Regions from separate parts of the Clostridium aquiflavi genome, predicted to be linked through region 1. Evidence: riboswitches for the same ligand, from Rfam matches in the RefSeq annotation. Region 1 holds a riboswitch; the other holds the start of a gene.
The links. A riboswitch is a leader RNA that binds a small molecule or an ion and turns the genes downstream of it on or off. The one in region 1 is predicted to bind lysine.
Positions count from the first base shown of each region.

Region 2: linked by a shared signal. The riboswitch ahead of dapA (4-hydroxy-tetrahydrodipicolinate synthase) and the one ahead of RGC78_RS06575 (amino acid permease) in region 1 are both predicted to bind lysine.

Region 1 is NZ_JAVJAN010000014.1:27,418-31,853, forward strand. Features, by position in the region: gene yjeM (glutamate/gamma-aminobutyrate family transporter YjeM) at 1-1,067, opposite strand, end outside; lysine riboswitch at 1,329-1,503, shown strand; gene RGC78_RS06575 (amino acid permease) at 1,775-3,244, shown strand; gene RGC78_RS06580 (ABC transporter ATP-binding protein) at 3,454-4,290, opposite strand; gene RGC78_RS06585 (FecCD family ABC transporter permease) at 4,290-4,436, opposite strand, start outside.
Region 2 is NZ_JAVJAN010000020.1:1,486-5,921, reverse strand. Features, by position in the region: gene RGC78_RS08550 (SulP family inorganic anion transporter) at 1-1,370, opposite strand, end outside; gene dapA (4-hydroxy-tetrahydrodipicolinate synthase) at 1,686-2,558, opposite strand; lysine riboswitch at 2,689-2,856, opposite strand; gene RGC78_RS08540 (MBL fold metallo-hydrolase) at 3,238-4,041, shown strand; gene RGC78_RS08535 (sulfite exporter TauE/SafE family protein) at 4,178-4,436, opposite strand, start outside.

The sequences.
Region 1 (4,436 bases):
CATAATTTAGTAGGTGTGCCTTCAATTATCTGCTTTAATGGTGAATACATAAGTGTAAAAAATGCGCCGGATAATGCTAGAAACATTGAAAGTCCAACATATCTTGCAACCCCCTTACCTAAAACTATAGCCATGTTCTCGCTTGCTCCAAAAGCTGTACCAAGTGAATATCCCAGATTAGACATAACTATATAACTTGCATTTCCCAGATTAACTTCCTTAATCCCCATTACACTTTCCCAATTAGTAAATACACCAATGAACAGTATTCCTAATGAATATCCTACTGAGATTATAGCTGCTGAAATAAGAATTCCTTTGGGAAAAATTTTTTCTGGCTTTTCAGTTTGATCAACTAATCCACCCACAGCCTCTATTCCTCCATAAGCGAATAGAGCATATACTACAAATGCTAACGAAGCAATTATATCTCCAATATATTTAGGATTTGGCGTTTGTGTAAATGATTTAACTCCTTCAATTGGCTCAGCTAAATTTCCATGGTTCCCTAAAAATACTGCTATAGCACCAGTCCAAAGGAATATATTCAATAATAAAACTGCTGTTCCACCTAATGATGTTACTTTCTTTATCTTATCCATCCCTTTGGTTGATGTATAAGTTACTACTAGTATCCATATAATTCCTAAAACTCCCAAAACTTGTGGTCCTTGAATACCAAATAAAGCCCAGCTTTGTGTTGTATCTTTTCCGAATATAGCATTTGATACTGGAATCCACATACCAGATGCAACGTTAACCATCCAAGTTACATAAGAAAAATACCACATAAATGTTCCTATGAATGCGAATCTTGGTCCAATGGATTTCTTCATCCATGAATAGATTCCACCTTTTTCATCCTTAAAAGCAGAACCAAATTCAGCTACCATTAATGCAAACGGAACAAAAAAGGTTATTCCTGAAAAAATGTACCAAGGAATAGCTGCATAACCCATCTTGTAAAATGATCTTGGAATATTGTTAAATCCATAAACAGATGTAAAAATCATTAATATCAAAGGTACCAAGGTTAATTTTTTTGTTGATTTTACGCTTGACTTCATTTTTTTCCTCCTTATTTTAAATTTGTTAAATATTTTCTTTCATATTTTCTAAACTGTTGTTTTATTTCAATTACAACAACAATACTTTTTCCATATTACATTATTTTTATGTATCAACTCTAATAACTAAATTGCACCACATAGAATTCATATAACTAAGAAGAAAAATCTCTCAATATTATTATATAATGTAAATACATTATTTTTTATTGACTTATTTATAATTTTACGCCATAATTATGTATGAATTAAAAAGTAAATAACTTAGATAGAGGCGCGAAATTTAATAGTAGTATTATGGAGGTAAGCTCAATGAAGTAATACGAAAGGAACTTTCGCCGAAGTAAATAGTTGATTGCTTTCATGCTATTTACTGGTCTTATGTAAAATATATATAAGACTGTCACAAATTATTTTGTGGAGAGCTATTTTCAATGGAAATTTACGATATTGTAATATTTATTTAAATATACAACTTTCGTATTTATGTCATGAGTATATGCTCATGGCATTTTTTATTGTTTAAAGCACATAAAAAAATCGCCAAGGCCACTGTGGAAACGTCGATTTTTTAGCCATGCACCCTTTCCAAACGCAGTGCAGGAATAATGGTGCGGCATTGGTCTATTATTTTTTCATGTGCCTAAATCTTTATATTATCTTAGTTACTTACTTATGGAAATTTAAACCATAAGGAGGATAAAAAAATGAGTGAAGAAAAAAATGAATTAAAAAGAAGTTTAAAAGCAAGACACTTAAACATGATAGCAATAGGTGGTTCTATTGGTACTGGTATATTTCTTGCAATGGGTGATACCTTACATGTAGCTGGACCCGGCGGTGCATTGGTAGCTTATGGATTAGTTGGCATCATGGTATACTTTTTAATAACTAGCTTGGGAGAAATGGCAACTTATATGCCAATTGCTGGCTCTTTTAGTTCCTATGCTAATAAATTTATTGATCCAGCACTTGGATTTGCCCTTGGATGGAACTATTGGTACAACTGGGCTATAACAATAGCAGCAGAAATGGTTGCCGGTTCTTTAATTATGAAGTATTGGTTTCCAAATGTAAATGCATTATTCTGGAGTATATTATTTTTAACAATAATAGTAGGTTTAAACATTTTATCATCAAAAGCATATGGTGAATCAGAATTTTGGTTTGCTGGAGTTAAAGTAGTTACAGTTCTTATATTTTTAGTAATAGGTGTTTTAATGATTTTAGGTATAATGGGTGGAAATGAAATAGGATTTCATAACTATACTATAGCTGATGGTCCATTTCATGGAGGTATTAAGTCTATATTTTCTATATTCTTAATTGCAGGTTTTTCTTTTCAAGGAACTGAACTTATAGGAGTTGCTGCTGGTGAAAGTGAAAATCCTGAAAAAACTATACCCAAAGCTATACATTCAATATTTTGGAGAATATTAATATTTTACTTAGGAACAATAATTGTCTTAGGTGCTATAATACCATTTACTAGTGCAGGACTTGATACAAGTCCCTTTACAATGGTATTTGAAAGAGCTGGTATAGCAGGAGCAGCTTCCTTAATGAATGCAGTTATATTAACTTCTGTATTATCTGCTGGTAACTCTGGCATGTATGCATCAAGTAGAATGCTTTTTTCCATGGCTAAAGAGGGTATGGCCCCTAAAATATTTGCTAAAACCAATAAAAAAGGAGTACCTGTAAATGCTGTACTTTTAACTACATTAATTGCTTCAGCTTGTTTTTTAACTGGTATATTTGCTGAAAGTACCGTTTATGTTTGGCTTGTTGCTGCATCTGGTCTTGCTGGATTTATAGCTTGGGTAGGTATAGCCATATGTCACTATAGATTTAGAAAAGCATTTATTCACCAAGGTAAGGATTTAAAAAGTTTAAAATACAAAGCTATATTATATCCATTTGGACCTATATTAGCTTTAATAATGTGTACAATCATAATGTTGGGACAAGGCTACTCATGTATAAAACCCGATGGAATTGATTGGCAAGGTTTAATTGCATCTTATATAGGAATTCCCCTATTTCTTGCATTGTATATAGGTTATAAAATTAAACATAAAACTAAAGTTATTTCTTTAGATGATGTTAATTTAAATTTCTCTGAAAATAATAATGATTTAGAGGAAGTTAAATTCAAAACATCAGAATCAGTATAATTGACATAATAAAATTTAAATGTAAAAACCCACGGCTAAGTTTAATGAACTGCACCCTTTATAAAAACAGTTTTATTATTTTAACTGTCTACTATAAAGGAAGCATATCATAATTAATCGTGGGTTTCTTGTTTGATGCCATCATGACCTTTAAAATCCATCACCAAATAAATCAATTGTATCTAATTCTATAAAATATCTGTTGAACTTTAATGAGTATGCACTCCTGTAAATCCATCTTCATGTATATGATCTATTCCAAGTCCTTTAATATGTTCATGTGTGTGCATAAATGATACTTGTAATTTTTTATTTACAGGGTTAACTCCCACATATGCGTTTACACCAAACACGTCTTTTAACATTTCAGAATTTATCACTTCTTCTACTGTTCCAAAATTCTTTATCCTTCCATCTTTCATTACAATTAAATAATCACAATACATAGATGCTAGATTCATATCATGTATAGCTGCTAACGTAGTTATATTAAGACTTTTAACTAAGTCCATAATTTGTATCTGATATCCTATATCTAAATGATTTGTTGGTTCATCTAATATTAAAAATTTAGTATTTTGAACTAAAGCCCTTGCTATTAATGTTCTTTGTTTCTCTCCACCTGATAAATGAGAAAAACTCCTCTTACTATAGCTTTCTAAGCCTACCTTTTTTAGCATTTCTCGAACCATCTGTAAATCATCTTTAGAGTAATCTTCAAAAACAGATTTATATGGATATCTTCCCATCTTTACTATTTGCTCAACAGTAAAATCAAAGTGAGTATTACTTTCTTGAGCTAAAACTGCAATTTCTTTTGCACAATCTTTATGTTTCATCTTATCTAATTCTTTATTATCTAATAATACACTTCCACTTGATGGTTTATAGAGTCTGTATATATTTTTAAGTACTGTAGATTTTCCTGAACCATTAGGACCTATAATTCCTACAAATGAACCTTTTTTAATCTCAAAAGATATGTCTTTTAATATTTCTTTTTTCTCTATATTAAACCTTAAATTTCTAACCTGTACTTTAAACATTACTCTTTTCCTCCAAACGAATAGTTTTTCTTAGAAATTAAGTATAAGAAAAATGGACCTCCAACTAATGAAGTTATTATTCCTATAGGTATTTCTATTGGTGGGAAAAGCCCTCTAGCTATAATATCTACTGTTATTAAAAATAT
Region 2 (4,436 bases), on a different contig from region 1:
AAATCTTGTACAATTCCAAAGAACAATGGTCCATCAACTTGATAAACAAGTATCTTTCCATCAGCTTCTTTTAACATATCTAAAACTTCTTCATCAAATACCTCTTCATCTACTAAATCTCTAATAGCAGTTGTTTCAGATACTCTCTTCATAAATAAGAACATAGCCATAAGCATTCCAAATCCAATAGCTACTACTAAGTCAAACACTATAGTGAAGAAGAACGTTATAACTAATACAATAACATCACTCTTAGGTGCTTTTAATAATGACTTAAATGTTCTCCATTCACTCATATTATAAGATACAACAGCTAATATTGCTGCAAGAGATGTCATAGGTATTAATTTAGCAATTGGCATTAAAATTAGCATAATAGCTAGTAATGTTACAGCATGTACAATACCTGAAATTGGACTTCTTCCTCCATTTTTAACATTTGCTGCTGTTCTTGCTATAGCTCCTGTTGCTGGTATTCCACCAAATAATCCTGATACAATATTACCTATACCTTGTGCAACAAGCTCCATATTAGAATCATGAGTATCTCCTATCATGCCATCAGCTACTACTGCTGATAATAACGATTCTAATCCAGCTAATATAGCAATTGTCATCGCTGGTGCAAATAATTGATTTATTGTGCTTATACTTAATTTAGGTAACATTGGCATCGGTATTGAAGATGATAATGTACTAAATCTATCACCTATAGTTTCTACTGGTAATTTAAAAGCCATTACTAGTACAGTAGATACAATTAACGCCACCAATGAACCTGGTATTGTTTTATTAACTTTTGGCCATAAAGCAATAATAAGTACGCATAATATACCTATTAATAATGTTGAAGTACTTAATGTATTCATATGTGAAAAATAACTTTGCCATTTTGGAATAAATTCTGCTGGAACATTATCTATTGTTAATCCAAAAAAGTCTTTTATTTGAGTGGATAATAAGGTTACTGCTATACCACTAGTAAAACCTACAGTTATTGTTTGAGGTATGTATTTAATTACTGTTCCAAATTTTAATAATCCCATTATAACTAGAATGATTCCTGCCATTATTGTAGCTGTAATTAATCCATCTAATCCGTACTGTTGAATAATAGAATAAATTATAATTACGAAAGCTCCAGTTGGTCCTCCGATTTGAACTTTACTTCCACCCAAAAGTGAAATTACAAAGCCTGCAAAAATTGCAGTAATAAGTCCCTTTTCAGGTGATACTCCTGATGATATCGCTAACGCTATTGATAAAGGTAAGGCTATTATAGCAACAATAATTCCTGATATAATATCTTTTGCTATCTGATTCTTAGTAATATCCTTTTGTTTTATCATTGTAAGTAGTTTAGGTAACATTATTTATATCTCCCCCTATCATATTATTTGAAACTACATTTTAGTAGTATTTTTAATTAAATTGTACGTATCAATAAAAAAACTCAACTTATTTTAAAATTGAACGCAACCCTTTTATATTACTCCTAAATATTTGAATAGTCAAAAATATTTGAGAATATAAAGAAGAAGCTTCTAATTAAATGCCACTTAACAAAAAAAATAAAACTAAAGAGATTTTATCTCCTTAATTTTATTTATTTAAAAAATATCCCCATATTTTTTACTTATTACTTATTACTTATTGCTAATTGTCCTAGCCCCTTATATAAATAGTTATTTAGAAAATAACATATTATCTAATTTATTCTTAAGTTCATCTGTTATATTAATTAATGGTAATCTAACTTCATCAGAATCAATTAATCCCATGTTTTTTAAACAATATTTTAATGGAGTTGGATTAGGTTCATTAAATAATAATGGTATAACCTTGGAAATCTCTCTCCATGTTTTTAATGCTTCTTTATAATCATTTGATTTCATATCATTATATACTTTTATAAAACTTTTTGTGTTTAAGCTTGCAGATGCTAAAATTCCACCATCACCGCCAAGCGCCAATGTAGTATAAAAAAGAGCATCTTCTCCTGTTAATATTGAAAAATCATCACTTGGTCTGTTTAATAATAACTCTGAAGTTTGGCTTATATTTCCCGAGCAATCTTTTATTCCAACTATATTTTCTAGCTCTGCCAACTTATATATAGTTTCATTTTCTATATTAACTCCAGTTCTATAAGGAATATTATATATTAGTATATTTCTATCTGTAGATTCAGATATACTCTTAAAATGTTCATAAATTCCTCTTTGATTTGGTCTAGAATAATACGGTGCTACTGATAATATTCCATCAACATTATTATCTTTAGCTATTTTTAATCTTTTTATTACTTCAGATGTGTTATTTCCTCCAAGTCCTACATAAACTTTTGTTCTACCATTATTATATTCCATTGTTTTTGATAGTATTTCATTATACTCAAAAGATGATATTGTCGAGCTTTCCCCAGTAGTTCCCAATGGTATTATTCCATCTACACCTTGTTCTATATAATAATCTACCAATTTTTTATAGCAAACAAAATCAACACAATTATCTTTAAATGGTGTTACAAGTGGTATTATTATTCCTTTAATTTTCATAATTATTCCCCCTAAAAATATTGCTATAAGAAAACCCGTTATAGTAATACTATAACGGGTAGAGTTTCATTGCTAAAGCTTATAAAGATATTATTTCTTTAAATTAAAATTTAACAATAACATCTTAGTAAATCCTTGTAGCTCTCCACTTGCGTGACAGTTATGCATATATTATATACATACCCAGAAATAAATTTTTGCTTGATTTATTTCTTCGGCCATTATACCTTTCCTTATTAGTCAACGTTTGCCAACTTCTAAATAAGTACTATTTATAAACAGCTCCTCTACCTTAGGTTTTCCGTATTCATTTTGACCATTATATCATTTTTAAACATTACTGTAAAGTACTTACAAGATATATTTAATATAATAATTACATTTATTGTTTTTGTTTTGTGAACTAGCAGTGCTTTCTTAGAGGTTTTATATTTAAGTTCCCCTTATTATTAAATGGAAGGACACACTATCTTTATCCCTCGTAGCTTGAACTATTTCAGGAATACATTTTTTTCTTTTATTAATATATTTAATGAACAATTCACCTTCTTGCCTGATGACAAATATCCATTGCAACTTTAGACTTATTATTTATTTTCATGTGCCTTATTGTTATAAATACATATAAACTTTATAATTATATTGTCTTAAATAATGAATTATAAGGGGATGAAATCTTATGGAATCTATAACTATGCTTGGTACTGGATCTGCTATGGTAACCAAATGCTATAATACTTGTTTCACTTTATCAAAAGATAATGAGCATTTTCTTATAGATGCAGGTGGTGGAAATACCATATTGTCAAATCTTGAAAAAGCAAACATAAATATAAATCAAATACATAATATGTTTATATCTCATAATCACAATGATCATGTGCTAGGAAGTGTGTGGGTAATTCGTTCAGTAGCAAATGGAATGTTAAATGATAAATATGATGGGATTTTTAATATTTATTGTACTAAAAAATCTATTGAGGCTATTAAAACGATTTGTTCTTATGTACTTCAAAATAAATTTTTAAAACTATTTGATGATAAAATAATATTTAATGAAATTGAAAATAATACTGAAGTTAATATATTAGGACGAAGAACAATATTTTTTGATATACATAGCACTAAAGAATTGCAGTTTGGATTCAAAACTTTTTTATCAAATGGTAAAACTTTAACTTTTCTAGGAGATGAACCATATAGAGAAGTGGTGAGAGATTTTTGTGAAAATGTAGATTATTTATTTCATGAAGCATTTTGTTTATATTCTCAAAAAGAAATCTTTAAACCATATGAAAAACATCATGCAACTGTAAAAGATGCTTGTAATAATGCTAAAATCTTAGCTGTAAAAAATGTTATACTGTATCATACTGAAGATAAAGATTTATCACATAGAAAAGAATCATATCTTAATGAAGGTAAAGAAGAGTTTAATGGATATATATATGTTCCAGATGACTTAGAAATAATATATTTGTAAAAATATAAACGATATTAATTATAAGCTCTATTTTCAATATAACTTATAATTAATATCGTTTAACATTTCTATTATGTAATTCTATTTTTAATATTCTTATATTAAAACTTAACACTGTTTAAAAACATAATAACTTTTATATTAAATCAAGTATAACTTTTATAAATAATAAACCAATAGCTACAAATATTATTGGCTTTATTATTTTGTCGCCATTTTTAATAGCTAAATGGGCACCTAAATAATTACCAACTATTGCACATACAGCTGCTGGTACTCCAATAGAGAACATAACTTTCCCACCTAATATATATGCTATTAATGCCGAAAAGTTAGAGGCTAAATTTACAATTTTAGCATTTCCAGATGCAGTTATAAGATTAAATCCCAATATT